Regions from separate parts of the Nitrogeniibacter aestuarii genome, predicted to be linked through region 2. Evidence: predicted binding sites of a transcription regulator. Region 2 holds the regulator's gene; each other region holds the start of a gene.
What was found. The regulator sigma-54, encoded in region 2, starts transcription at its own class of promoters, with help from an activator protein. The targets are predictions, from matches to a motif close to TGGCACGCTTNCTGCTNA.
Positions count from the first base shown of each region.

Region 1: the regulator sigma-54 is predicted to act here: its motif matches at 2,824-2,841, upstream of J0W34_RS11825 (circularly permuted type 2 ATP-grasp protein).
Region 3: the regulator sigma-54 is predicted to act here: its motif matches at 1,945-1,962, upstream of J0W34_RS22300 (pilin).
Region 4: the regulator sigma-54 is predicted to act here: its motif matches at 4,479-4,496, upstream of glnA (type I glutamate--ammonia ligase).

Region 1 is NZ_CP071321.1:2,562,102-2,569,349, reverse strand. It holds gene J0W34_RS11835 (transglutaminase family protein) at 1-257, opposite strand, end outside; gene J0W34_RS11830 (alpha-E domain-containing protein) at 356-1,297, opposite strand; gene J0W34_RS11825 (circularly permuted type 2 ATP-grasp protein) at 1,329-2,744, opposite strand; gene queD (6-carboxytetrahydropterin synthase QueD) at 2,956-3,405, opposite strand; gene J0W34_RS11815 (radical SAM protein) at 3,488-4,327, shown strand; gene J0W34_RS11810 (helix-turn-helix domain-containing protein) at 4,354-4,653, opposite strand; gene J0W34_RS11805 (aspartate kinase) at 4,927-6,156, shown strand; tRNA gene J0W34_RS11800 (tRNA-Ser) at 6,208-6,300, shown strand; tRNA gene J0W34_RS11795 (tRNA-Arg) at 6,361-6,437, shown strand; tRNA gene J0W34_RS11790 (tRNA-Arg) at 6,514-6,590, shown strand; gene J0W34_RS11785 (mannose-1-phosphate guanylyltransferase/mannose-6-phosphate isomerase) at 6,775-7,248, shown strand, end outside.
Region 2 is NZ_CP071321.1:494,952-502,199, forward strand. It holds gene ttcA (tRNA 2-thiocytidine(32) synthetase TtcA) at 1-831, shown strand, start outside; gene J0W34_RS02305 (FHA domain-containing protein) at 938-1,807, shown strand; gene J0W34_RS02310 (PsiF family protein) at 1,861-2,094, opposite strand; gene hprK (HPr(Ser) kinase/phosphatase) at 2,218-3,156, opposite strand; gene ptsN (PTS IIA-like nitrogen regulatory protein PtsN) at 3,125-3,610, opposite strand; gene hpf (ribosome hibernation-promoting factor, HPF/YfiA family) at 3,728-4,051, opposite strand; gene J0W34_RS02330 (RNA polymerase factor sigma-54) at 4,066-5,478, opposite strand; gene lptB (LPS export ABC transporter ATP-binding protein) at 5,493-6,215, opposite strand; gene recX (recombination regulator RecX) at 6,202-6,648, opposite strand; gene recA (recombinase RecA) at 6,659-7,248, opposite strand, start outside.
Region 3 is NZ_CP071321.1:3,492,478-3,499,725, reverse strand. It holds gene J0W34_RS16295 (GspE/PulE family protein) at 1-1,814, shown strand, start outside; gene J0W34_RS22300 (pilin) at 2,019-2,399, shown strand; gene purB (adenylosuccinate lyase) at 2,520-3,890, shown strand; gene J0W34_RS16280 (DUF2322 family protein) at 3,952-4,269, shown strand; gene J0W34_RS16275 (hypothetical protein) at 4,317-4,688, opposite strand; gene secF (protein translocase subunit SecF) at 4,724-5,656, opposite strand; gene secD (protein translocase subunit SecD) at 5,705-7,248, opposite strand, start outside.
Region 4 is NZ_CP071321.1:3,683,846-3,691,093, forward strand. It holds gene ntrC (nitrogen regulation protein NR(I)) at 1-1,234, opposite strand, end outside; gene glnL (nitrogen regulation protein NR(II)) at 1,274-2,359, opposite strand; gene J0W34_RS17130 (DUF4124 domain-containing protein) at 2,408-2,875, opposite strand; gene glnA (type I glutamate--ammonia ligase) at 3,005-4,414, opposite strand; gene J0W34_RS17140 (cation diffusion facilitator family transporter) at 4,597-5,775, opposite strand; gene J0W34_RS17145 (rhodanese-like domain-containing protein) at 5,832-6,284, shown strand; gene nadA (quinolinate synthase NadA) at 6,373-7,248, shown strand, end outside.

The DNA of each region.
Region 1 (7,248 bases), 2.1 Mb from region 2:
GACATTTCGGCGACCAGATCCACCTCGATGCGCAGCTTGTCGGTCTTCTCAGGGAAAGCCAGGCGCGCCAGCCAGTTGGCCTGGGGATCCTGCTGCCAGTTGATGAAGTGGTTGCCCGGTGTGACTTTCAGACTGTAGGAGCGGATCGGCGTGCGCGAATGGGGGCAGGGCCGTAGGCGGACAACCTGAGGGCCGAGTTCAACCAGTCGGTCGTAGCTGTACTCGGTAACGTGATTGAGGGCGACGTGGATCGACACGATAAGCTCCGGAAGGATATGGTGCGGTACAGCATGGATTCTAACGCCGAGTTGATGACGAACGTGATCGACATCCGGAAAAACCCGGCATCAGAGCCTCATGCGGCGATAGAGGTTTCAAGGAAGTCGCAGTGAATTCGGTCACCGAGATCTTCGATTCGCGACATGAAGTCGGTCAGAAAAACGTGCAGGCCCCGGCTCAGAATGTCGTCGATGCGGCCATATCTGACCTCACTGTACAGCTTGCCGGCGCGTCGCTGTGTCTCACCTGACTGTTCATTTGCCACCAGTTCAAGACTTTTGACAACGGCACGCATGCAGAAGTTGAGTGAGCGGGGCATGCTCGGGTGAAGAATCAGTAATTCAGCGATCTTCGAAGGGCTGATGACCGAGCGATACGTCTTGCGATACACCTCGAAGGCAGACACCGACCGGAGCAGGGCGCCCCATTGGTAGAAATCGGTGGTTCCTTCGCGCTGCCCGGGTTGCATCCCGTGGTATTTGACGTCCAGTATTCGGGCTGTATTGTCGGCGCGCTCGAGCACCGTACCCAGACGGATGAAGTTGTAGGCCTCGTCCTGGAGCATGGTGCCCAGCGTGGCGCCACGAACCAGCGACGAGCGCAGTTTGACCCATTCGAAAAACTCGGCCGGGTCTGACAGCACCGAATCGAATCGGTGGGTCTGAAGCTCGAGCCAGGACGTGTTGAAGGTCTCCCACATGTCTGCGGTGATGGTGTCGCGCACGGCGCGGGCGTTTTCCCTGCACATTCGAAGGCAGTTGTAGACCGACGCGGGGTTGCTCATGTCGGTGAGCATGAACCTCAGAACGCTGTTTGCGTTGGCTTCGTCGAAGCGCTCGAAAAACGGCTCTTCCAGACTATTGAGCGAAATGATGGCCCGCCAGTTCTGGTCGGCCACTTCGGTGGATTGGGGGACAAGCGACATTTGCCATGTCACGTCGAGCAAGCGTGCCAGACATTCGGCGCGTTCGATATAGCGGGCCATCCAGTACAGATGGTCGGCTGTGCGGCTCAGCATATTGATCCTTTCTGCGTAGTCGAATGGTTGCTCAGTCTTCGAGGACCCAGGTGTCCTTGGTACCACCGCCCTGGGACGAATTGACCACCAGCGAGCCTTCGCGCAGGGCCACTCGGGTCAGGCCGCCCGGCACCATGCGAACCTCCTCGCCCGAGAGAACGAAAGGCCGCAGATCAATATGCCGAGGTGCAATACCGGATTCAACAAAGGTGGGGCAGTTGGACAACGAGAGCGTGGGCTGGGCAATGTAGCGTTCGGGATGGGCCTGCAACTGTTTGCGGAACGCTTCGATTTCGGCCTTGGTGGATGCCGGGCCGACGAGCATGCCGTAACCGCCGGCGCCATGAACCTCTTTCACCACGAGTTCGGGCAGGTGAGCGAGCGTGTAGGCCAGGTCATCGGGTTCGCGGCAGACATAGGTCGGCACATTGCTGAGCAGCGGCTCCTCACCCAGATAGAAGCGGATCATGTCGGGGACGAACGGGTAGATCGACTTGTCGTCGGCCACGCCGGTGCCAATCGCGTTGGCGAGCGTCACGCGACCGGCTTTGTAGGCATCGAGCAGTCCGGGGACGCCAAGCATCGAGTCCTTGCGGAAAGCCCGTGGATCGAGGAAATCGTCATCCACTCGGCGATAGATGACATCGACGCGCTTCGGTCCCTGGGTGGTGCGCATCCAGACGGTGTCGTCGTGGACGAACAGGTCTCGGCCCTCGACCAACTGAACGCCCATCTGTTGCGCCAGATAGGTGTGTTCGAAGTAGGCGCTGTTCAGTGCGCCCGGCGTCAGGACGGCCACGGTCGGGTTTTCGACGCCAAGTGGTGCCACCGAATTGAGGCTGTCGAAAAGCAGGTCTGGATAATGCAGTACGGGTGCAATCTTGTGCCGTGCGAACAATTCCGGAAAGAGCCGCATCATCATCTTGCGGTCTTCGATCATGTAAGACACCCCGGAGGGGACTCTCAGGTTGTCTTCCAGAACATAGAACTCACCTTCGCCCGCGCGAACCACATCGACACCGGCGATGTGGGCGTAGATGCCGCCCGGGACGTCGACACCCAGCATTTCGGGTCTGAACTGACCGTTCTTGAGTACCTGATCTGCGGGAATGCGTCCTTCCGCAAGTATGGCCTGATCATGGTAGATGTCATGAAGGAAAGCGTTGAGTGCCTTCACGCGCTGCTTCAATCCCGCCGCGAGGGCTTTCCATTCTGCCGATGGAATGATGCGCGGCACGATGTCGAACGGAATCAACCGTTCGGTGCCTTCATCTTCTCCATAGACGGCGAAGGTAATTCCCACCCGGTGGAAGGCCATGTCGGCCTCTGCGCGTCGGCGGTCGATTCGCTCGCTCGGCGTGCTCTTGAGCCAATTGGCAAAACAGTCGTAATGCGGTCTTACGCTGCCGTCGGCCGCGTGCATTTCGTTGTAGAAAGATGCGCCCATGGTTTCTCTGCCTTGTTCGAATTGCTGTATTCGGGGTCTTGAAGTTCCCGAGGGCGATATTGCTTCGCCCGACAAGGCTTACGCATGCTCCGTGCCAGGTCGGAATCGTGGCGGAAGCATCTTTTGATCATGCTGCAGGAGAAATTAGGGGCAGAATTGCCCCATTTTGGTGCGGGCGGCTCTGCGGACGCGCGTGTAAACGGTGCGTGCCTTAAAGCATGTCCCGGGTGAAGTCTGCCCAGCAGTTGGGCGTCTCGAACAGGCGTACCCGTTCGAGCCGGAGATGGTTGCCGAAAGAATCGGTGTAGTGCGCGTCGAGAATGCGGAACGCGATGAGCGCCAGATTTTCTGCTGTCGGAACTGCGTCGAGCAATACGGTCTTATGATCAGGCAGACTTGCCAGAAAGTTGACGATGGGGGTGTCGTGCCGGTACGCGAGGAATGCATGATCCCAGTGGTCGACGAGCTCACGCTTGGCAATGTGCTTGATCTCGCCAAAATCCATCACCATGCCGTTGGCCGGGTCGCCGGCCTTCTGGATGATGTCGCCGGTCAGGGATATTTCAAGCACGTACCGATGGCCATGCAGATGTTTGCATTGGCTGGCATGATCGGGAATCCGGTGTCCAGCATCGAATTCGAGTCGACGGGTGATGCGCATCGGGGCGTCTCGATTGAAGGGAGGCGGATTATATCATCCGGTTCCCGACTCACAGCGGGCCGGCGCAACAGAGAGTGGAGCAATGAAGGTATTGAAAGTGACGGATCATCGGCGGGACTTCGCCGGGATGACCTATGTCTATCCCGTACTCTCGCGACGGGCCGGTGGCGTGTCGATCGGCATCAATCTGAATCCGAACAACGCATGTAACTGGCATTGCGTGTATTGCCAGGTGCCGAATCTGACGCGGGGGGCGGCTCCCGAGATTGATGAAGTCCTGCTGGAAGAGGAATTGCAATCCTTCCTTCTCGCCTTGACGACAGGCGACTATCTGGAGCGCCACGTACCGGAAGGCTTGCGCCGCATTCAGGATATTGCCTTTTCGGGTAACGGGGAGCCGACAAGTGCGCCGCATTTCGATCGCATTGTCGAGCGTGTTGTCCGGTTGCGCGATGAGGCTGGATTGCACAATCTGCCTGTACGTCTCATCACCAATGGCAGTCTGGTTCACAGGCCCGCAGTCCAGCATGGGCTCAAGGTATTGGCAAAAGCGGGCGGGGAGGTTTGGTTCAAGGTCGATGCAGGGCGCGCTGACGACATCGAACGCATCAACGGCGTATCGCTCGACGCTGACAAAGTCAGTCGTTCGCTGGCCCGGTGCGCCGAACTCTGTCCGACGTGGGTTCAGACCTGTTTGTTCGCCTGGGATGGTGTGCCGCCGACGGAGGCTCAGATCGATGCCTATCTGCGCTGTCTTGATGCGGCCGGTGTGGATCGCCTGAGCGGCGTGTTGCTCTATGGTGTCGCGCGGGAATCAATGCAACCGGAGGCTGAGCGGGTGACGCCGCTGTCTGAGGCGCAACTGCAGGAATATGGCGACCGCATCAAAGAACAAGGGCTGACGGTTCGCGTCAGCCCCTGATTGCGCGCTCAACACGGAGAGCGATATTACTTGCTCGTCTTGCGTGAAGCGCGTGCTTCCTTCTTTAGTGCTTTGAACATATCCGGATCGTTCTTTTTCAGATACTCGGATACTTCAATGTCCTCGCGCTTGACCTTGCTGATGTCGACCTGTTCGATATGAACCAGACGCAGCAGAGCCTGAACGGGGCGTGGGATGTTGCGGCCACTCTCGTAACGCGAACCACCACTTTGGGTTACGCCGATCTGGGACCAGAATTGGGACTGATTCAGACCCAGCTTGCGACGAATCTCTCGAACGTCAACCTTCTTATCGGTGCTTTTCATGCTGATTTCCTCTCCGCATTGCTTATCTTACGAGGGTATGCTCAAGTCCTGACTTTTCTTGAAGGTATATAACTTTGGTCATACCGTGATCAAAGTATATGCAAGTCATTTGAAATAACACAAGCATTTTTTCACGATCGTTCACTTACCTGCAATAAATATGTGGTGAGGGTTTTCCCGCACCACTTTCTGAGACCGCCATCAACCGTGCGGGTTTCGGTACAATAGCCGGTTTTACACGCCGTTCGTCGGACAAGATCATCAGGAATACCTATGGCACTCATAGTCCAGAAATATGGTGGCACCTCAGTCGGTACGCCCGAGCGTATCAAGAACGTGGCCAGCCGCATCGCCCGCTTCCGGGAGCAGGGGCATCAAGTCGTGGTCGTGGTTTCCGCCATGAGCGGGGAAACCAACCGACTTATCGGTTTGACCAAAGAGATCTCCGCCAACCCGACACCACGAGAGCTCGACGTTGTTGTCTCCACCGGAGAGCAAGTCACGATCGGTCTGCTTTGCATGGCACTTCACGAAGCCAGTGTGGGTGCCAAAAGTTATACCGGCGGGCAGGTGCGCATCCTGACGGACAGCTCGCATACGAAGGCACGCATCCTCAGTATTGATGAGGCGAACATGCGCCGTGATCTCGATGCCGGCAATGTGGTCGTTGTTGCGGGTTTTCAGGGGGTGGATGAAAGCGGCAACATCACGACGCTGGGACGTGGTGGTTCCGATACCACCGCCGTTGCGCTGGCCGCTGCACTGCAGGCGGATGAATGCCAGATCTACACCGATGTTGATGGTGTCTACACGACGGACCCGCGTGTCGTGCCGGAGGCGCGCAAGCTGGACAAGGTGACCTTCGAGGAAATGCTCGAAATGGCGAGCCTGGGGTCTAAGGTCTTGCAGATCCGCTCCGTCGAATTCGCAGGCAAATACAAGGTCAAGCTCCGCGTGCTGTCCAGTTTCGAGGATGGCGGTGAGGGCACACTGATTACCGTTGAGGAAGAAGACACTATGGAACAGCCGATCATCTCCGGCATCGCCTTCAATCGTGACGAAGCCAAGCTCACCGTGCTGGGTGTGCCCGACAAGCCCGGAATCGCCTACCAGATTCTGGGGCCGATTGCGGATGCGAATATCGACGTCGACATGATCATCCAGAACGTTGGTCATGATGGCCTGACGGACTTTTCCTGCACCGTCAGCCGAGGCGATTACGACAAGGCGGTCGCTGTTCTCGAGTCCTCTCGCGAGCACATCGGCGCGCGCAGCATCGAAGGCGACAAGAGCATGGCAAAGGTGTCGATCGTTGGTGTGGGCATGCGCTCGCACCCGGGTGTCGCCTCGAAGATGTTCAGAACCCTGGCTGAGGAGGGGATCAATATCCAGATGATCTCGACCTCGGAAATCAAGATTTCCGTCGTTATTGACGAGAAGTATCTCGAGTTGGCTGTACGTGTTCTGCACAAGGCTTTCGGCCTTGATGAACAAGCTGCTTGATAGGGTTTGACCAAGGGGCGCGAAATCAGTATTATCGCGGCCCTGTGGTACGGAGACGTGGCCGAGAGGTCGAAGGCACTCCCCTGCTAAGGGAGCATACCGGCAAAACCGGTATCGAGGGTTCGAATCCCTCCGTCTCCGCCACATACCAGCGATTAGGGCTTTGCTGAATGTAATAAAAAAGCTATAATCGTTGTTTAGGTTGCGCTCGTAGCTCAGTTGGATAGAGTACCTGGCTACGAACCAGGGGGTCGTGGGTTCGAATCCTGCCGAGCGCGCCAACAGCATTACGAAAAGTCGCGATTTTTGCGCGGCTTTTTTTGATCTTCGCTCTAAAAAGCGGAGGTCGTGGTCAAAGCGCTCGTAGCTCAGTTGGATAGAGTACCTGGCTACGAACCAGGGGGTCGTGGGTTCGAATCCTGCCGAGCGCGCCAGTCAAAAAAGGGATCGCAATTGCGATCCCTTTTTCTTTGGGTTCGCCGAAGACGTCATGGCGTCGTTGGTGCGAACCTGAGAAACTTGGTGAATCAGTGCGGTCACAGCGCCTTCATCGATAATCCGTTATCATTTTTGCAGTGCACCGTTAAGGTGCTCCTGAAATCTACACTGGAGTCACTTATGGCGATTCAACCGGTCATTCTTTCCGGCGGTTCCGGCACGCGGCTGTGGCCGCTTTCCCGCGAGCAATATCCTAAACAGTTGCTTGCACTGGACGGTGACGAGACCATGTTGCAATGCACCGCAAAGCGTATGGCCGAGTTTGATGGGGAGGTGACAGCGCCCGTGGTCGTCTGCAACGAGGAATACCGTTTCATAACGGCTGAGCAGATGCGCACTTGTGGTGTACCGGGTGATCGTATCGTTCTGGAGCCTTTTGGCCGCAACACCGCACCAGCACTCACCCTTGCAGCCTTGATGGCTGAAGATGCGGATCCGATCTTGCTCGTCATGCCCGCCGATCACGTCATTCGCGACCGTGGGGCATTTCAGGCGGCGGTTACGACGGGCGCTGCCATGGCGGCTGATGGCGCCATGGTGACGTTTGGTATCGTGCCTGAACGGCCTGAAACGGGTTATGGCTATATCCGTTGT
Region 2 (7,248 bases):
GCAGTAGGTACCGCCATCACCGATTTCAACATGATTGAAGACGGCGATACGGTCATGGTGTGCATCTCCGGTGGCAAGGACTCGTATTCGTTGCTGTCCATTCTGCTGGCCTTGCGCGAACGGGCGCCGGTCAACTTCCGCCTGATCGCAATGAACCTCGATCAGAAACAACCGGGATTCCCCGACGATGTGCTGCCCGCCTACTTCGAATCGATTGGCGTTGAGTACCGCATTGTGACGGAAGACACCTATTCGATCGTCAAGGAAAAAATACCAGAGGGGAAAACCACCTGTTCGTTATGCTCCCGACTGCGGCGCGGCATCATATACCGCACTGCAAAGGATCTGGGCGCGACCAAGATTGCGCTCGGCCATCACCGGGATGACATGATCGAAACCCTTTTCCTCAACATGTTTTTTGGCGGGCGCATCAAGGCCATGCCGCCCAAGCTGGTGAGCGACGACGGCGAGCATGTGGTCATTCGTCCGCTGGCCTACTGTGCCGAAGCCGAGATCGAGCGCTTCGCGCGCGGTATGCAGTACCCCATCATTCCCTGCAATCTCTGTGGATCGCAGGAAAATGCCCAGCGCCGTCAGATCAAACTGATGTTGCGCGACTGGGCCGAGAAATTTCCCGGGCGGATCGAGTCGATCAGCACGGCGATGCAGCATGTGATCCCGTCGCATCTGGCGGACAAGTCCCTCTTCGATTTTGTCGGCTTGACCCGAAATGACGAAGTTGCCGAGGGCGATACGGTGTTCGACCCACCCGAGCTGCCATCACCAACGCTGGCGCAGCCGATTCAGTTGCACGTCACCCGGGAGTCCTGATGCATCAAGTTCACCCAGCCTTTCGAGCCTTCAGCACCGTGTGCGCGCATTCGGCGGCGCGCACGGGTTTCAGGCCGGAGAAAGGCGCTGTTAAGCGTGATCTTTCATGACAGAACAACGTAACGTGTGCGTGATGTACGCCGAACTCGTCGGTGGGGAGCGTCTGGCTGCCCTGCTGAGCGAGACCGAAGCCGGACACGCGGTCGAGCGCAGCATGAACCGCATCGAGCGGGTGGTCGAAGGCCAAGGCGGTGTGCTGCTACGCCGGGCCAGTGATGAAATCTGCGTTGCATTCGAACGCTGTGACGGCGCGATCATCTCGGCCAACGAAATGGTCGAACGGGTCGCCAGTCTGCCGCCCGTGCGCGGGGTTCGCCTCGGGATCCGCATCGGCATGCACTACGGTGCCATGGAAGAGGAAACGCCCCCGGCGGGTGAAGCATTGGCGGTCGCCATGCGTCTGGCCGGCATGGCGCAGTCGGGGCAGGCGCTCATCAGTGGTGCGACGGTCCTGTTGCTCACGGCCGGTACGCGCCAGTACATCCGTGAGGGCAAGGAACACGGCCTGAGTGTCGAAGGCTTCGAATGGCCGGTCTATGCGCTGGCGGGTCGTGCCGGGATGGCGACATCCATTCCCCCGGCAGCGCGCGTATCCCAGCGTCTGCGCGTGCGACACCAGGACGACACGCACATGGTCGAGGAGCTGCGGCCGATTCTGCTGATGGGGCGCGAGATGGGGAATGATATCGTGGTGATCGATCCGCGAACCTCTCGTCAGCACGCCCGCATCGAGCGGCGGCGCGACGGGTTCTTCCTGGTGGATCAAAGCACCAACGGCACCTTCGTGGCAAACGAGGGCGGCGGCGAGCAGTGTATTCGCAGCGGCGAGGTCATGCTGGCCGGTCAGGGCCGGATTGGCTGTGGTTTTTCGGCCAATGAGACCGAGAAAGATCTGGTGTTCTACGAAATCATCTGATGCGTGAACGGACTAATGAATGACTGAGGGCGCCTGCGGGCGCCCTCAGTCATTCAAGAAGCCTTTTTTGGTTCGTTGCTCACGGCAGCTTCGGGTTCTGAAGCCGGTTTTTCGTGTTTGCCCGACAGGCAGGTTTTCATGAATGCACGACGTTCATCACCCTTCAGGGCTTGTTCCTTGGCGGTCTTGTTGCAGTTGCGCATGCGTTCATGCTGCGGATTTGCCATGACGGCGGAGGTAGGGGCGAGGGCGACCACAAGGGCCAGCAGGTGAGCGATCTTGCGCATGGAAATCTCCTGAGGTTTCGACTTGAAGAGATTCCGAGCTTAGATGATTGAAGCGTAAATGCCATGTAGATATGACATTGTTGTTACGTGAGCTGTGCGCTTGACGAAGGCCGTGCCAGTTGTTCAATCGGGATTGTCCGACAGCAGCAGGGCGCGCTGACGGGCAATGAATTCCTGAGTGGTATCGATGCCGCGCAGTTGAAGAATGGTGGTGCGTACGGCGGCCTCAAGCAGCACGGCGATGTTACGCCCGGCCGCCACGGGAATCACCATTTTCGGTACTGCGACACCGAGAATTTCCATGGTGTCCTGCTCGATGGGCAGGCGGGTTGGATCGCCTTCGCCCGGCTGGCGCCGTTGCAGGTAGATCACGAGTTTGAGCCGCATTTTCCGACGACATGCCGTTTCGCCAAAGATGGTGCGGATGTTAAGAATGCCGATCCCGCGAACCTCCAGGTAGTTCTTGAGCAGTTCGGGGCAACGCCCTTCGAGCACGGTTGGCGCGATCCGTGAGAACTCGACCATGTCATCGGCAACCAGTCCGTGGCCGCGCGAGATGAGCTCCAGCGCCAGTTCGGATTTGCCGGCGCCCGAGTCGCCCGTGATGAAGACGCCAAGGCCGAGCACGTCCATGAACACGCCATGGAGGGCCGTACGTTCTGCCATTTCGCGAGACAGATAGAGTCGCAGTTGATCCACGACACTGGCCGCCGGCTGCGGTGAGCGGAAGAGGGCCACGTCAGCCGCCGCACATTTGCGCTCGAAGGTCGCTGGCACCTCGCAGCCGTCAGCCACGATCATGGCTGGCGGGCGGGCCGACAGAATTTCCTCGACATAGCGGGCAAGGCGATTCGCGGTCTGGCGACGTGCCCAGGCAATTTCGGCCATGCCGACGATCTGGAGTCGCTCGGGGTGAATCAGATTCAGGTGCCCGACGAGATCGGCGGGCCAGACGCGTTCTTCGGAGACCGACAGCGTCCGGTCGAGCGTGCCGCAGATGTGCGTCAGCTCAAGGCGTTCGCCAACTCGCTCAAAGAGGCGGCTGACGCTGGTCTGGCGCATGGGCACCCCATGTGGTGAACAGGGCGTGTACGGCAGCCGCATCCGACGCATGATGGACGCGATCGCGGAATTCGCTGTCGCTGAACAGCTGCGCGAGCTCTGACAGCAACTGAAGGTGTTGCTCGGTGGCCTGTTCGGGCACCAGCAGCACGAACAGAAGATCCACGGGTTTGCCGTCAGGGGCGTCGAAGGGAATCGGTGTGCTCAGACGGATGACCGCTCCGGTCGCCTCTTTGAGGCCCTTGATTCGACCATGCGGGATGGCGACGCCCTGACCCAGTCCGGTAGAGCCGAGCCGTTCGCGTGCGAAGAGGCTGTCGAAGACCGTACTGCGGCCAATGTCCTGATTGTTTTCGAAAATCAGGCCTGCCTGTTCGAAGACGCGCTTCTTGCTGCTGGCTTCGAGGTCAACGAGGACGTTATCGGAGGAAAGGAGGGAGGCAATGAGGTTCATGGAGACTTCTTGCGACCCCTTGGGGTCGAGACCGCCCGGCCGGGGCGGGACGGGTTAATTGAGCGGATTGGCCCGCATTATAAACCCTTGTCCCCGGTCAGGCGGCGAGGGAATCGATCACGATTCGATGCTTTGGTGCTTGAGCGCTTCGTTGCTGTGCCCCTGGACCTTCTGCTTGTACTTGAGGACCTGACGATCGAGCTTGTCGGTCATGGCGTCGATGGCAGCGTACATGTCTTCGTTTTCGCTTTCGGCGAACAGATCCTTGCCACGCACATGCAGGGTCACTTCAGCTTTCTGGACCAGCTTCTCGACCGACAGGATGACATTCACGCTGGTGACGTTGTCGAAGTGTCGGATCACACGATCCAGCTTGGATTCCACATACTCGCGGATGGCGGGCGTGACTTCCACATGGTGTCCGGTGATATTGAGGTTCATGATCGCTCCTGTAGTCAGATCGTCTTGCGTTTGCTGACCGGCGGGATGTTGAGGGACTCACGGTATTTGGCAACCGTGCGTCGGGCCACCACCATGCCCTGCTGGCCAAGTAAATCTGCGATTTTGGAATCGGATAAGGGTTTTTTACGGTCTTCAGCCTCCACAAGTTGACGAATTAACGCGCGGATGGCGGTCGACGAGGCAGCGCCACCGGTATCGGTCGCAACATGGCTGCCAAAGAAATACTTGAACTCCAGTACGCCGCGGGGCGTGGACATGTACTTTTGCGTGGTGACGCGTGAAATCGTCGACTCGTGCAACTCCAGTTCCTCTGCGATCTCGCGCAGCGTCAAGGGGCGCATCGCCACCTCTCCATAATCGAAGAACTGGCGCTGTTGGTCAACGATGGACTGCGCGACGCGCAAAATGGTGTCGAAGCGCTGCTGCACGTTCTTGATCAGCCATTTGGCCTCCTGCAGCTGGCCGCCCAGATCGCCGTTGTTGCCGCGATTCTGCTGGAGCAATTGCGCATACAGGGCATTGACCTTGAGCTTGGGCATGGCCTCGGGGTTGAGCGCGGCCGTCCACCGGCCGCGGACCTTGCGCACGACCACGTCCGGGATGACGTAACGCGTGTCGTTGAGGGCAAACTCGGCGCACGGACGCGGGCTGAGGCTGCAGATGAGGTGGTGCGCCTCCCGCAGGCTGTCTTCCGAGCATTGCAGGTTACGGCGGAGGCGGACAAAGTCGCGCTGGGCCAGCAATTCGAGGTGCTCGACAACGATGCGCATGGCCAGATCACGGGTGGGTGACTCGGGCAGCGAGCGCAGCTGGAGTGCCAGACATTCGGACGGGCTGCGTGCGCCGACGCCCGGGGGGTCGAGGTGCTGCAGGTGGTGCAGGGCAATCTGCAGGTCTTCGATCTCGACTTCGTTCTCCGGATCGAACATCTCCAGAATGTCGTCGAGTGATTGCGTCAGGTAGCCATCGTCGTCGAGAGCTTCCATGAGCAGGCGGACCAGCGACCGGTCGCGGTCGCTCATCGGGGTCAGTGCAATCTGTTGGTCGAGGTGTTCCCGCAGCGATACCTGGGCGGCGTGGAAGGACTGAAAGTCGCTGTCGTCGTCATCGTCCCGGTTGCTGCTGCTGCCCGAACTGGAGCTGGCCCAGTCGGACATCGCGTCGAGCACTTCGTTGCTCTGGGACTCGGTGCTCTCGCTTTCGTTGCGCTCGCCTTCGCCATCGCCCTCACTGCCGCTTTCGGGGCCGGGGCCCTCTTCACGCTCAAGCAGCGGGTTGTCGAGCAGTGCCTTCTCGATTTCCTGATTCAACTCGATCGTCGACAGCTGGAGCAGTTTGATGGACTGCTGCAGTTGTGGCGTCAGCGTGAGGTGCTGCGAGAGTTTGAGTTGAAGTGTGGGTTTCATGGGGAATCGCGCTGTCAGAGTCTGAAATGTTCGCCGAGATAGACCTGACGTACCTGGTCATTTTGCACGATATCGGATGGTGTGCCACTGGCAAGCACTTCACCCGAGTTGATGATGAATGCGCGCTCGCAGATGCCGAGGGTTTCGCGCACGTTGTGATCGGTGATCAACACACCGATGCCACGGTCCTTCAGGAAGCGAATGATCTTCTGGATATCGAGCACCGCGATGGGGTCAACGCCGGCAAACGGCTCGTCGAGCAGGATCAGCCGTGGCGACGTGGCCAGGGCCCGCGCGATCTCGCATCGGCGCCGCTCACCCCCGGAAAGCGAGATGGCCGTGCTGTCGCGCAGGTGGGCAATCCCGAGTTCTTCGAGCAGTTCTTCGAGCTTTTCATGCTGGGCTGTCCTGGGCAGGCCCTGAAGCTCCAGCACCGCAAGGATGTTCTCCTCGACCGTGAGCTTGCGAAATACGCTCATTTCCTGAGGCAGGTAAGACAGGCCAAGCTTCGCGCGCGCATGGATGGGCAGATGGGTCACGTCGGCTTCGTCGAGGGTGATCTGTCCGCCGTCGGCGGCGACAAGCCCCACGATCATGTAGAAACACGTGGTCTTGCCCGCGCCGTTGGGGCCGAGCAAACCCACCACTTCACCGCTGCCGACCTCGAACGAGACGTCGTGCACCACGGTGCGTGACTTGTACTTCTTCTGTAGTCCGGTGACCCTAAGCAGGCTCATCGTCGCGATCTTTCAGAATCTTGTGTATCACGTCGGCAGCAAAGCCCCGGCCCTGCAAAAAGCGGGCTTGCTTCGCCCATTCACGGGCGTCGACCGGCTGCCGGCCAAATTTCTTTTCCCACACTTCACGGGCGCGCACGGCGTCGTCCGAGTCGGTGGCCTCTTCAAGAGCGGCGTCGATCAAATGGTCGGGCACGCCCTTCTGTTTCAATTCAAGACGCAATCGCCGGTTGCCCATCCGGGTCTGGCGGCTGCGAACATAACTTTCAGCAAATCGCGCATCGGAGAGCAGATCCAGCGACTCCAGGCGGTCGAGCAGTGCGTCGAGCTCATCCCGGTTGCCTTCGCTGCCCAGTTTGCGCGCCAGTTCGGCCCGGCTGTGCTCGCGCCCCGAGAGCAGTCTCAGGGCGCGGGCCTTCAGGGCGTCTGCCATAGGCTCGGGCTCAGGCCTCGGTCGATTCAACCGGTTCGGCAGCGGCCTCGATGGCGGCCATGGCCGACAGGTTGAAGGTGGCGCGAACCTTGTTTTCGATTTCACGCGCGATGGCCGGGTTGGCCTTCAGGTACTCGCGCGTGTTGTCCTTGCCCTGACCGATCTTTGTGCCGTTGTACGAATACCAGGCGCCGGCCTTGTCCACGATCTTGGCCTCAACGCCCAGATCGATGATTTCGCCCTCGCGGGAGATACCTTCACCGTACAGGATGTCGAAGTTGGCCTGCTTGAACGGAGGAGCCACCTTGTTCTTGACGACCTTGCAGCGGGTTTCGGAACCGACCACCTCGTCGCCCTTCTTGATGGTGCCGGTACGGCGGATGTCGATACGCACGGACGAGTAGAACTTCAGTGCATTTCCGCCGGTGGTGGTCTCCGGGTTGCCGAACATCACGCCGATCTTCATGCGGATCTGGTTGATGAAGATCACCAGGGTATTGGTGCGCTTGATGTTGGCGGTGAGCTTGCGCAGGGCCTGACTCATGAGGCGGGCCTGCAGGCCCGGCAGCTGGTCGCCCATTTCGCCTTCGATTTCGGCTT
Region 3 (7,248 bases), 1.7 Mb from region 2:
GTGTGGCCTTCTCGCATCGAACGAAAACGGCAAGCGCACCGCGGTCCAGGTACGATTTGCTGGTGCTCGAAGCCAAGATCACGCCAGAGGAGCTCGACGAGGCCACCCGGGCAGCGCGCGATCAGGGCATCTCGACCGAAGAGGTGCTGGTGACGGCCATGGGGCTGTCCTTGGCGGAAGTGGGTCATGCCGTTGCGACATTCTTCAATGTCTCCTATGAGCAGTTCAATCAGGACCGCATCAAGCCGGTTGACCTGTTGCGCAATATCAAACGGGAATTTGTCGAGCAGAGTCACTGGATTCCGCTCGAAGAAACCGAAGAAGGCGTGGTCATCATGGCCACCGACCCGGAGCAGATCCGGGCGTCGAGAGTCGCTCACAACGTCTTCCCGAACAAGAAGATCGTCATTCGCGCGACCACAGCGCAAGAATTCTCGAAGACAGTGGATCAATTCTTCGAGGCGAGCCTCGACCTGACCTCGGTCGATGACTTGCTGTCCGACCTCGGCGAAGACGAACACGAAACGTCGATGGCGGATGAGCTGTCCGCCGCCGCAGACAACGAGCTCGTCAAGCTGGTGAACAAGATCATCGTCGATGCATACAAGCAGGGGGCGTCCGATGTTCACATCGAACCGCGCCCGGGCAAGGAGAAGACGCAAATCCGTTTCCGCAAGGACGGAACGCTCGTGCCCTATATCGAGGTGCCGGCCAGCTATCGCAATCCGCTGGTGACACGGATCAAGATCATGTGCGATCTGGATATATCCGAGCGACGCAAGCCGCAGGACGGCAAGATCAAATTCCGCCGCTATGCCCCACTCGATATCGAGTTGCGCGTGGCGACCGTGCCGACTGCTGGCGGCATGGAAGACGTCGTCATGCGCCTGCTGGGCAACAGCGAGCCCATCAAGCTGGACAAGCTGGGCCTCTCCGAGCGGAACCTCCGGCGGCTGAAATCCGCCATCGAAAAGCCCTACGGCATCTTCTTCGTCTGTGGCCCCACCGGGTCCGGCAAGACGACGACGTTGCATTCGATTCTGGGTTACATCAACACGCCCGAGACCAAGATCTGGACGGCCGAAGATCCGGTTGAGATCACCCAGAAGGGCTTGCGCCAGGTTCAGGTCAATCGCAAGGCAGGCCTCGACTTCGCCACCATGATGCGCGCCTTCCTGCGCGCCGACCCGGATGTGATCATGGTGGGGGAGATGCGTGATCACGAAACCGTCTCAGTCGGTATCGAAGCCTCGCTGACCGGCCACCTTGTGTTTTCGACGCTTCACACCAACAGCGCACCCGAATCCATCGTGCGCCTGCTCGACATGGGCATGGACCCATTCAACTTTGCGGATGCACTGCTGGGCATCCTGGCGCAGCGTCTGGCAAAGCGGCTGTGCTCGAAGTGCAAGGAGGCCTACCACCCGGATGAGGCCGAATTGAATGCGCTGCTGGACGAGTACTGTCTCGATCTGCAAATGACCCAACCGTTCAAGGACGATGCGGTCGCTGCGCGCGATACGGTGGAGAAGGAATGGCGTGTGGGCTTCGGGGACAAGTCCGGAAAGCTGACCTTGTATCGACCCAAGGGCTGCTCTGAATGCACTCACGGCTACAAAGGGCGTGTCGGCCTGCATGAACTGATGCTGGGCTCGGATGACGCCAAGCGCCAGATTCAGGAACGTGCGCGTGTCGCGAAGCTGCTTGCCGTCGCGCTGGAGGAGGGGATGCGGACGCTCCGGCAGGACGGGATTGAAAAGGTGTTGGCGGGTATTACCGACATGGCGCAGGTGCGGAAAGTCTGCGTACGGTGACGCGACGCGTCAGGTGGGGTGACGCAAATCGTCAGTTTGAAGGGCTTAACTCGCGTAAAGAGGGCTACTGAAAATGAGGCGCCTTTTCTTTTTTATATAAATTCAATGGTTTAAGTTTTCTCTGTAAAACTGGCACGCACTCTGCCTTAGAAACGACGAGCGGACGCAGTCCGTGGCCAAACAAATTCTTTCTGGAGAAATCTCATGAAAAAGACAATGAAGCGTTCGCAAGCCGGTTTTACCCTGATCGAACTGATGATCGTGGTCGCCATCATCGGTATCCTGGCTGCAATCGCACTGCCGCAGTACCGCTCCTATACCCAGCGTTCTGCCAATAACGCGTGCTTGGGTGAAGCAAAAGCAATCGCTAACGGTGTCGTTGCTGCAATCGCGAACCAAAATGACGTTAACCTTCTTCCAGGCATTCCGGCAAACGGTGCCTGCTCCGCATATGCAGGTGTCCCCAATGATGCAGCGACTTTGGCTGCAGTTGCGCAAGGCGACAACTTTACGGCGACTCCGACGGCTCCAGGGACTGGCACCGTCACATGTTCCATGGACACTGGTAACTGCAATCACCAGTAACGTGGGCATAGTGCCCTGAAGGTTTAAAGCCCCAGCGGTCGCGCTGGGGCTTTGCATTCGTGAGAAGGGTAGCGGCTGTTCGCGGTAGAATTGGGCATTAAGCCAACGTTGAAAAGTCTTATGCCGTCACATTCTAATATTTCCATTTCGCCTCTTGATGGGCGTTACCGTGCCAAAGTCGAAAGCCTCCAGAGCCATTTTTCCGAGTACGGACTGATTCGAAACCGAGTCAAAGTCGAGGTGCTCTGGCTGTTGGCTCTCGCCGCTTCTGATGCCATTCCCGAGGTTGCACCTTTCTCAAACTCATCGAAAGCCGCGCTCACCGGCGTGGCTGAGAGTTTTCTCCCCGCAGACGCCGAAGCCGTCAAGGCCATCGAAGCGACCACGAACCACGACGTCAAGGCGGTCGAGTACTGGATCAAGCAGCACTTCGCGAATAATCCCGAGGTGATGAAGGTCTCTGAATTTGTGCACTTTGCGTGCACTTCGGAAGACATCAACAACACCGCACATGCGCTCATGCTCAACGATGCGCGCAAGGACGTGATGCTGCCGACGCTTGATCGCGTGATCGCGCGTTTCGTTGAACTGGCTCACGATCTGGCGGATGCGCCGATGTTGTCGCGCACGCACGGTCAGCCGGCGAGCCCGACGACCATGGGCAAGGAGATGGCGAACATCGCCTATAGACTCCAGCGTGCCCGCAAGGCGATTGCCGCGGTGGAGATGACGGCCAAGTTCAATGGTGCGGTGGGCAACTACAACGCGCACCTGTCTGCGTATCCGGACGTGGACTGGGCGGCGTTCAACAAGAAGTTTGTCGAAGAGTCGCTGGGGCTGGTGTTCAATCCGTACACCATCCAGATCGAGCCACACGACTCCATGGCGGAACTGTTCGATGCCATGGCTCGTTGCAACACCATGCTCATCGATGCCTGTCGTGATATCTGGAGCTACATTTCCCTGGGTTTCTTCAAGCAGAAGCTCAAGGAAGGCGAGGTGGGTTCCTCGACGATGCCGCACAAGGTCAACCCGATTGATTTCGAAAACGCTGAAGGCAATCTGGGCATCGCCAATTCGTTGCTGCGTCATTTCAGTGAGAAGCTGCCGATTTCGCGCATGCAGCGTGACCTGACCGATTCGACCGTGTTACGCAATATGGGCGTGGCTTTCGGGCACACGCTGCTGGCCTACGATTCTCTGCTCAAGGGGTTGGGCAAGTTGCAGGTCAATCGCGACGCGCTGGCTGCAGATGTGAACGAAGCGTGGGAAGTGCTGGCCGAGCCCGTGCAGACCGTGATGCGCCGGTACGGGGTTGAGAATCCGTACGAGCAGCTCAAGGCGCTGACCCGGGGCAAGGGCATCACCAAGGAAGCCCTGCAGGCGTTCATTCAGACGCTGGCGATCCCGGAGGCTGAAAAGACGCGCCTGATGGCGATGACGCCGGCCAACTACATCGGTATCGCAGAAGAACTCGCCAAGGCGATTTGAAGCGGTAAGGTTTGATCAGGGCGCCTTCGGGCGCCCTTTGCATTTGATTTGGAGAAGCAGCATGGCGTTTGCCGACAACCTCAAGGACCTGCCCAAGGTCTCGCATCTGGAAGCCATCCAGTTGCTGGACGCCGAGGGTAATGAAGTGGCCCGCATCGAAAACAAGCCGGGGCAGGCGGGGTCGCTCGCGGTCTACAACCACCTCGCCCAGATTTTCGGCGCAATTTCGCCGGACGCGGCGAAGAAGGGGCTGGACCTGTATGCCGAGCATACGGAGGATGCTTTGCAGAACCCGGGCAAGCACCCGAATATCGATCGCCTGGTGGGGCTGGCCGAGCGCGGCGAGACGCTTCGGGTGAAGCAGGTGTTTGCTGTCTGACAGCGAATCGTGCCCAGCATGAAAAAAGCCGGCTGGTGCCGGCTTTTCTATTTGGCCTGCTTGGCAGCCTCTCGTTCTTTTTCCTCCAGTAGTGCGGCTTTCTTGCTCGAGAAGCCGATGAACATGTAAGCGAAGAGATAGGTCCAGAAGATGAGGGCGGCCAGTGATGCCCAGATCTTGAAGGGCAGACCGACCACCAGCACCAGTGCGGCAATGGCCAGGGCCGCGATGCCACCAATCAGGTTCACGGTCACCAGCAGCGGCTTGTAGCGTTCCGGGTCGTGCAGTTGCTTGCCGCTCCAGTTGGCCACCAGATCAAGACGGTTGCGCTTGCCGATGCGCCAGGCACGGGACAGCATCCAGATCGACAGGCCGATCAGGCCAAGATAAAAGGTAAGACCATAAAAATTGATCTGCATGTGTTCCCTCTCCCCCTGTAGTGATGTGGCGTCGTTCAGACGACAGCTTCTTCTTTCTGCTTGGGCGGCTGTATGAACTGTTCGCGTGATACGCCCAGCCACATCACGATCGGGCTGGCCACCAGGACTGATGAGTAAATGCCGAAGCAGATGCCGATGGTCAGTGCCAGGGAGAAGTAGTACAGCGTTTCACCACCGAAGATGAGCATGGAGAGCACCATCACCTGAGTACTGCCATGGGTGATGACCGTCCGTGAGATGGTGCTGGTGATGGCGTGGTTCAGCACCGAGGGGGTATCCATGCCGCGTTTTTTCTTGAAGGTTTCGCGAACCCGGTCGAACACCACCACCGATTCGTTCACCGAGTAGCCGAGCACGGCCAGCACGGCCGCCAGCACGGCCAGTGAGAACTCCCACTGGAAGAAGGCGAAAAAGCCCAGGATGATGATCACGTCGTGCAGGTTGGCGATGATCGCGGCGACCGAAAAGCGCCATTCGAAGCGCAAGGCCAGGTAGATCATGATGCCGATGATCACCAGCAACAGTGCCATGCCACCGTCGGCGGCCAGTTCGTCGCCGACCTGAGGGCCGACGAATTCGACCCGGCGCAGGCTCGGCTCATCACCCTCGATGGCCTTGAGCGAGGTCAGGACAACGCTGGAGATCTGGTTGGTGTCGGCGCCTTCCTTGCTCGGCAGGCGGATGAGCACGTCGCGCGAGCTGCCAAAGTTCTGTACCTGGGCGTCCGCGTAGCCGTCCTTGGCCAGCGTCTCGCGAATCTGTTGCAAAGGGGCCGACTGCGTGTAGTTGAGTTCCATCAGCGTGCCGCCGGTGAACTCCACGCTGAGGTTCAGCCCGCGCGTGACCAGGAAGACGACGGCAAGGACGAAAGTGAGGAACGAAATCACGTTGAAGATCAACGCGTGCTTCATGAACGGGATGTCGTTCTTGATTCGGAAAAATTCCATGATGCGTTTTCCTTGAGGCCGGTCGCGTGGGGCGACCGGCACGTGATCTTAGTTGTTCGGTTTCCAGACCTGGCCAATGGACAGGGCGTCGATCTTGCGGCGGCGACCGTAGATGAAGTTGGTCAGCATGCGCGAAACCAAAATCGCACTGAACATGGAGGTCAGAATGCCCAGGCAATGCACCACGGCGAAGCCGCGCACCGGACCGGAGCCGAACACCAGCAATGCCACACCCGCGATCAACGTGGTGATGTTGGAATCGAGAATGGTGTCGAACGCGCGGTCGTAGCCTGCGGAGATCGCCGCCTGGGGCGATGAACCATTGCGCAGCTCTTCGCGAATCCGCTCATTGATCAGCACGTTGGCGTCGATCGCCATACCGAGGGTCAGCGCGATGGCCGCAATGCCCGGCAGTGTGAGCGTGGCCTGCAGTACCGAGAGCAGGGCCACGAGCAGCAGCAGGTTGGCCGACAGGGCCAGCACCGACACCAGACCGAAGATCATGTAGTAGGCGATCATGAACACGGCAATGGCCACGAAGCCCCACAGGGTGGAATTGAAGCCTTTTTCGATGTTCTCGGCACCCAGGCTGGGGCCGACGGTGCGCTCTTCGATGATTTCCATCGGCGCGGCCAGCGCGCCCGAGCGCAGCAGGATGGCCAGGTCGTTGGTTTCGGTCGGCGTGAAGTTGCCGGTGATCTGGAAGCGGTCTGAGAACTCGCCCTGAATTGTGGCGACGGAGATTGCTTCACCCTTGCCCTTTTCGAACAGGATGATGGCCATCGGCTTGCCGAGGTTCTCGCGCGTCACGTACTTCATGATCCGGCCGCCTGCGGCGTCGAGGTTCACCGACACCGAGGGACGCTGGTTCTGGTCAAAACCGGCACTGGCGCTGGTGATGCGGTCACCCGTGAGCACGACGTCTTTCTTGACGATCACCGGGGTCGTTGAGCCATCGTCCTGGCGCTCGGGGAAGGATTCGGTGCCGAAGCCGGCCACGCCAGAGGCGTTGGCGTCCTGATCGACCATCCGGATCTCGAGCGTGGCGGTGCGCCCGATCAGTTCCTTGGCCTTGGCCACATCCTGCACACCGGGCAGTTGCACCACGATGCGGTCGATGCCTTGCTGCTGGATCACCGGTTCAGCGACGCCCAGTTCATTGACCCGGTTGTTGAGGGTGATGATGTTTTGCTGAACCGCCGTTTTCTGCAGTTCCTGAGCGGCCTGAATGGTGAGCGAGCCGATCAGGCGCGGGGTGTCACTGTCGTCGCGATCGTCGAGTTGCAGATCGCGCAGGTTGGCGGCGATGACCTCGCGTGCCGCCGCGCGCTGCTCGGCGTCCTGGAAGCGCACTTCAACCGTGTTGCCCACCCGGCGGATGCCGCGGTGACGGATGCGCTCGTCACGCATGAGCGTGCGCATGTCGCCCGCGACGGCGTCCATCCGCTTGGTCAGCGCGGCGTCCATATCGACTTCGAGCAGGAAGTGCACGCCACCGCGCAGGTCGAGACCCAGATACATGGGCAGCGCGTTGATGGAGGTGAGCCACGCCGGCGAAGCGGACACCAGGTTCAGCGCCACCACGTAGCCCG
Region 4 (7,248 bases), 1.5 Mb from region 2:
ACGCGCCGAGCATGCGGTCTGCTTCCATGCCGAGGGCGCTGCACCAGTCGCCACCGGCGGCCGTCTCGACCACCGGTTCTTCACGGAATTCCACCGGCAGATCGGCCACTTCGACCACCTGCCCCGGCGCCATGACGGTGAGCCAGTGACACAGGTTTTCCAGCTGGCGTACGTTGCCGGGAAAGGACTGCCCCTGCAGATGCCGGAGTGCGGCCGTGGAGATCCGCTTGGCTTCGACCTCGAGTTCCCGAGCGCTCTTCTTGAGGAAGTGCTGGATGAGCAGCGGAATGTCTTCGCGGCGCTCACGCAACGGCGGCAGACGCAGCCGGATCACGTTGAGGCGGTGATAGAGATCCTCCCGGAACAGCCCATCCCGCACCCGGTTGTCGAGATCCTGATGGGTGGCTGCGATGACGCGCACATTGGCGCGGATCGGCTGATGCCCCCCCACGCGGTAGAAGTGCCCGTCGGAGAGCACGCGCAACAGCCGGGTCTGAAGTTCGGCCGGCATGTCGCCGATCTCGTCCAGAAACAGCGTGCCGTTTTCGGCCTGTTCGAAGCGCCCGCGCCGCTGGGCCGTTGCGCCGGTGAAGGCGCCACGCTCGTGGCCGAAAAGCTCGGACTCCAGCAGATCCTTCGGGATCGCAGCGGTGTTGATGGCGATGAAGGGTTGATCCTTTCGCGGGCTGTGCCGGTGCAAGGCGCGGGCTACGAGTTCCTTGCCGGTGCCCGACTCACCATTGATCAGCACGGTGGCGTGAGACTGGGCCAGGCGACCAATCGCACGGAACACCTCCTGCATGGAGGGGGCCTGACCGAGAATCTCGGGCGTCAGGACATTGTCGTCCGGGTCGTCGGCGCTCTCTTCGCCCTGCTCGATGGCGCGGCGCACCAGGCCCATGGCCTGTTCGAGATCGAAGGGTTTGGGCAGGTACTCGAAAGCCCCTCCCTGGAAGGCGGAGACAGCGCTGTCGAGGTCCGAGTACGCGGTCATGATGATGACCGGCATGGACGGGAAGCGCGCTTTGGCCCGTTGCAGCAAGCTGAGCCCCGATTCGCCCGGCATGCGGATGTCGGAAACCAGGACCTGGGGGGGCCGCTGGACTTCGTCAAGCGCCGCCCCTGCCTCGACGGCCGACTCGAAACTGCGGTGGGTTATGTTCTCCCGTGCGAGGGCCTTTTCAAGCACCCATCGGATCGAGCGGTCATCATCGACAATCCAGACTGTTTCCATTTCCATTGCACTATTCTGGTGCATGCGCCCTGTTCGAGGTCACCCCCGTTCCGATACAGGCAGCAGCAGTGTGAAACACGTGCGGCCGGGTTCGCTGTCCACTTCGATCATTCCCTGGTGCTGTTCCACGAAACCTTGCGCCAGTGACAGGCCCAAACCGCTTCCTCCGTCACGACCCGACACCAGGGGGTAGAAAATCTGGTCCTTGATATCTGCGGGAATTCCCGGGCCGTTGTCGATTACTTGCAATTCGAGTGCCAGTTTGTGACGACGCTTGGCCATGGTGACCTGGCGGGCCGCGCGGGTTCGCAAAGTGATGGTGCCTTCGCCGTCCACGGCCTGGGCCGCATTGCGCGTGATGTTGAGTACGGCCTGAATCAACTGCTCCCGGTCGCCGGTCATTTCCGGCAGGCTGGTGTCGTAGTCCCGATACATGACGAGTCCGGGAAATTCGGCCAGGATCAGTCGCCGCACATGCTCAAGCACGTCGTGAATGTTGAGCGGCGCCGGGTGCATCACCGCGTGGGTGCCGAGCAAGCGTTTCATCAGCGCCTGTAGCCGGTCCGCCTCGGCAATGATCACCTGGGTGTATTCCTTGAGCTGGGGGTCGTCGAGTTCGCCCTCGAGCAACTGGGCGGATCCGCGGATGCCCCCCAACGGGTTCTTGATCTCGTGAGCCAGGTTGCGGATCAGTTCGCGATTGGCCTGTTGCTGCTGCAACAGTACCTCCTCGCGAGTCACGCGCAGTTGCGCCTCGATGGGACGAAACTCGAGCAACAGATTGACCCCTTCCGCCTCGACCGGGCTGACCGTGCAGTCGAGCTGGATGAACTCTTTCTTGCCCGGCACCTGCATGCGCAGGTCCTTGCCGGTGTAGCTCCAGTTGTTGTCGAGCGCGTTGTTGAGCGCGGGGTGCAGGGGTGAGGCCTCACCGATCAGCTCGACCAGCGGGCGATTGGTGAAGCGCTTCGCGCTGATGCCGAAGAGGTTCTCCGCGCCGGCATTGACGTAGCGAATGACCAGGTCGGCGTCCACCAGCAGCACGGCGGTCGATAGCAGTTCCAGGCCCGCGAAGCGGGAAACGCGTGGCGCCGGTTTGAATTTGGTGTTGTGTCTGGATTCCATAGGCAGTGTGACTGAGCAAGATACAAGCCAGCAACCAGCCCGGCTGAATCAGAGGTTGGACATCTCTTTCTTGAGCGCCTCAACATTGCGCTCGTGCTGCTCGACCTTGTCCTGAAAAGGCTTGAGCCGATCCAGCTTGTTCTGGTAGTTGCGCTCATTGCCGTAGCGCACCGCCTCCTGTTCGGCCAGCACCTTGCGAGCGGCCTCGAGGGCCCCCTCCTCGTCGCGCAATTCAGCCTCGAGAATCTGCCGTCGTGTGTCGTCGCGCTGCTGCTGCACGTCGTTGCTGACCTTGGGCGCACTGCTGGGCGTCGTCGCCCGAGCATCACTGCGCCCCGGCACGGACGAGACCGGCAGGTCGGTACTGAGACGTTCGCACCCGCGCGTGCGCCGGTCGTTGGTGTAGGTCACCTTTTGCTCGCCCGTGTTCGGGTCCGTCTCGACGCACTTGTACACGTCGGCGGCAGCGAGTCCGCTGGCCAGACTCAGGACAGCTAGAGCAATGGGAAATTTCATTGGCATTTCCGAAAAGTGTGCCCGCAGTTTACCAATCGAGATGACATTGTGCGCCGATCCGTTGAGCGCGGACATGAAAAAAGGACGGGCATTGCCCGTCCTTTTCAACGCTTGAACCCGGGATTCGGATTACAGGCTGTAGTACAGGTCGAATTCGACCGGGTGCGTCGTCATGCGCACGCGATTGACTTCTTCCATCTTCAGCTCGATGTAGGCATCGATGAAGTCGTTGGAGAACACACCACCCTGGGTCAGGAAGCTGCGATCTTCATCCAGTGCCTTCAGGGCCTGTTCCAGGCTCTCGCACACGGTCGGGATCTTTGCATCTTCTTCCGGCGGCAGATCGTAGAGGTTCTTGTCTGCAGCGTCGCCCGGGTGGATCTTGTTCTGGATACCGTCCAGACCAGCCATCAGCAGTGCGGAGAAGCACAGGTACGGGTTGGCCATCGGATCCGGGAAGCGGGTTTCCAGACGGCGGCCCTTCGGGTTGGCCGTGAACGGGATGCGGATGGAAGCGGAACGGTTGCGGGCAGAGTAAGCCAGCTTGACCGGGGCTTCGTAATGCGGCACCAGACGCTTGTAGGAGTTGGTGGCCGGGTTGGTGATGGCGTTCAGGGCACGTGCGTGCTTGATGATACCGCCGATGTAGTACAGGGCCATTTCGGACAGGCCGGCGTACTCGTTACCCGCAAACAGGTTCTGGCCGTCTTTCCAGATGGACTGGTGAACGTGCATGCCGGAACCGTTGTCGCCCACGATCGGCTTGGGCATGAAGGTGGCGGTCTTGCCGTACTGGTGAGCCACGTTCTGAACGATGTACTTCAGGGTCTGGGTCCAGTCGGCACGCTCGGTCAGGGTGCTGAACTTGGTACCGATTTCGCACTGACCGGCGGTGGCCACTTCGTGGTGGTGCACTTCGCACGGCACGCCGCAGGCTTCGAGTGCCAGCACCATGGCAGCACGGATGTCGTTCAGGCTGTCAACCGGCGGGACGGGGAAGTAGCCGCCCTTGACACGCGGACGGTGACCCACGTTACCGCCTTCGAACTTCTCGGCCGTCGACCATGCGGCCTCTTCGGAGATGATCTTGGAGTACACGCCGGACATATCGACGCTCCACTCGACCGCGTCGAAGATGAAGAATTCGGGTTCCGGGCCGAAGAAGGCGGTGTCACCAATGCCGGTGCTCTTCAGGTAGGCTTCGGCGCGCTTGGCGATGGAGCGCGGATCGCGGTCGTAGCCCTTGCCGTCGGACGGCTCGATCACGTCGCAGGACAGCACCAGGGTGGATTCGTCGAAGAACGGGTCCAGATACGCAGAATCCGGATCCGGCATCAGGATCATGTCGGAAGCCTGAATGCCCTTCCAGCCAGCGATGGAAGAACCGTCGAACGGGTGGCCGTGCTCGAAGTGCTCTTCTTCAAAGGCGGACACGGGCAGACCGACGTGCTGCTCCTTGCCGCGGGTATCGGTAAAACGGAGGTCAATGAAGCGAACTTCATTTTCCTCAATCATCTTCATGACATCTTTAGCACTCATGGCCACTCCTCGTGATGAGCTTTGTTTAAAAACTTGCCGCATGCGGCAATTTGCGGGTTCTGACCAAGCAGGGACCGTGCCACTGCCAAAATCAGTGTGCGGAGCCCCCTCAAGGCGGTGACACCGCGAAATCGTTCACTTCAATCGCACCAAATTTGTGCGCCCCAGAATTGTGCGCCCCATTATGGGGCAGCTCTACCGTAAACCCGGATCGCACGAATCTCGGGTCGGGCGGCAATGCCCGCGTCGATACCTGCGCGAAGTCGATCATGATCGTCCAATTGCGCAAGAACCTCAAACGGGTAATAACACTCGAGCTCGGCCCGACCGCCGAGATAATGCACCAGAACGCGATCCGGTGCAGGCAGTGCGCTCGAGAGAATGTCGCTCGCTGTTTTGATCAGCGTGTCGCGATCGGGCATCCGGGCCATCGGCAAGGCCAGATGATCGAGATCATCCTCGGCGTCGACATGGACCAGCACGTCCTGCACTTCAGGATGATTGGCCAGAATCCGGCGTCGAACCCGTTCGGACAGGTAATGCCCTTCGGAAACGGTAATGCGCGGATCCACCTGGATATGCGCGTCGCACAGTATGCGATGGGCCATACGCCGGGTACGCAGTTCATGCCCATTGATGACGCCCGGGGTTTCGTCGATCGTTGCGCGAATACGGCCGACCAGTTCGCGCGAGGGCGCAGTATCCACCAGTTCGCGAATGGCCTGCCACGCCAGCATCAGCCCCATGCGGATGATCATGAAGCCCACCAGCGCGGCAGCCAGTGGCTCGACGAAACGATACCCCGCGAGCCCGCCGGCAATGCCCAGCGCCACCACCAGCGACGACGCGGCATCGGTCCGCGCATGCCAGGCGTTGGCCTCGAGCATGCGTGACTTGAAGCGCCGGCCTGCGGCGAGTGTGAAACGGAAGAGCAGCTCTTTGGCCACCAGCGTACCGCCAGCCATCCACAGAGCGGCCACGTGCAGAGGCGGCAGCGCCTGGGCCGACTGAATGCGATCCCCGGCCGACCACAGGAAGCCGCAGCCCACGGCCACAAGCACCAGCCCCAGAAACAGGGAAACGACCGTTTCGTAGCGCTCGTGTCCGTAGGGATGGTTCGCATCGGCCGGATCAGCCCCCTTGCGCGAAGCCATCAGGACAAGCCCGTCCGTCAGCAGATCGGAGAACGTATGGGTGGCATCCACCACCAGACTGAATGCGTTCGCCCAGATGCCGACGATGATCTGCAGCACACTGAGCGTGAAATTGGTGCCCATGGCGACCAGGGTGACCCGCTGAATGCGACGTGAGCGTTCCGCGTCCGAGATTTCCGCTTGCACGGGCTGAGCATCACCGGTCATGAAGGATTGGGTATTCGGTATAATTCCAAGTCCGCCATTCTAGCCGGATCACCCCCATGGGAACATTGACCGACATTCTGTCTTTGGCAAAAAAACGCGCCGAAGACCTGAATCTGCCGTATGCAGGCGCCCTCACCCCCGCCGAAGCGCATCAGGTGTGGCAACTGGCCCCCGGCGCCCGTCTCGTGGACGTCCGCACGCGGGCGGAATGGGACTGGGTCGGCCGCATTCCCGATTCGGTGGAAATCGAGTGGATGAGCTATCCGGGCAACCAGCCCAATGCCAGCTTTCTGGCCGAACTCAAGCATCAGGTCGATCCGGAAGCGCTGGTGATGTTCATCTGCCGCAGCGGCGCCCGCTCCAACAATGCGGCTCGTGTCGCTGCCGAAAACGGCTACACCGAGAGCTATAACGTGCTGGAGGGCTTCGAGGGCGACAAGGACGCCAACGGCCACCGCAACCGCATCGGTGGCTGGCGAAAGGCCGGACTGCCCTGGCATCAGGGCTGATTCAGATTTTGTGACACCCGAGGGCGGGCCGGAACTGGCCGCCCCGTCGGCGGTCTGACCACCGCCCCTGTTTGAGGAAGAACGCCCCATGGAAGTGGCCACCATCAGTTTCGACAAGTTCAACGTACTGCAGGACGCCCAGGCACAGGAGCGCATTCGCGCCGCCCGCGCCAAGCTGGGCGACCGGGCCGTGCTGCTGTGTCACCACTACCAGCGTGCCGATGTCTATCAGCATGCCGATCTGACCGGTGACTCGCTCAAGCTGGCCAAGCTCGCCTCCCAGACCGATGCCGAGTACATCGTGTTCTGTGGCGTGCACTTCATGGCCGAAGTGGCTGACATCCTCTCCAAGGACAATCAGATCGCCATCCTGCCGGACCTGGCCGCCGGCTGTTCCATGGCCGACATGGCCAACCTGGCCAAGGTGGAGCGCTGCTGGCGCGAACTGACCGAAGTGCTGGGCACACCGGACGAGCAGATCACCCCTGTCACCTACATCAACTCGGCGGCCGACCTGAAGGCCTTCTGTGGCGAGCATGGCGGCATCGTGTGCACCTCCACCAACGCGCCCACCATTCTCGACTGGGCGTTCAAGCAGCGCGAGAAAGTGCTGTTTTTCCCCGATCAGCACCTGGGTCGCTGGACGGGCTTCAAGAAAGGCATTCCGCTTGAAGACATGCACGTCTGGGACCCGGATCTGGAGTATGGCGGCCTGACCCCGGAGCAGATCAAGAGTGCCAAGGTCCTGCTGTGGAAAGGTCACTGTTCGGTGCACCAGATGTTCCAGGAAAGCCACATCCGCCGCTGGCGCATGCAGCACCCGGATGGTCTGGTCATCTCGCATCCGGAGAGCAATCTGGACGTCTGCAAGGCCTCCGACTACGTGGGTTCGACCGAGTACATCATCAACACCATCAAGGCCGGCCCGGACAATGCGCGTTGGCTGGTGGGCACCGAACTGAAC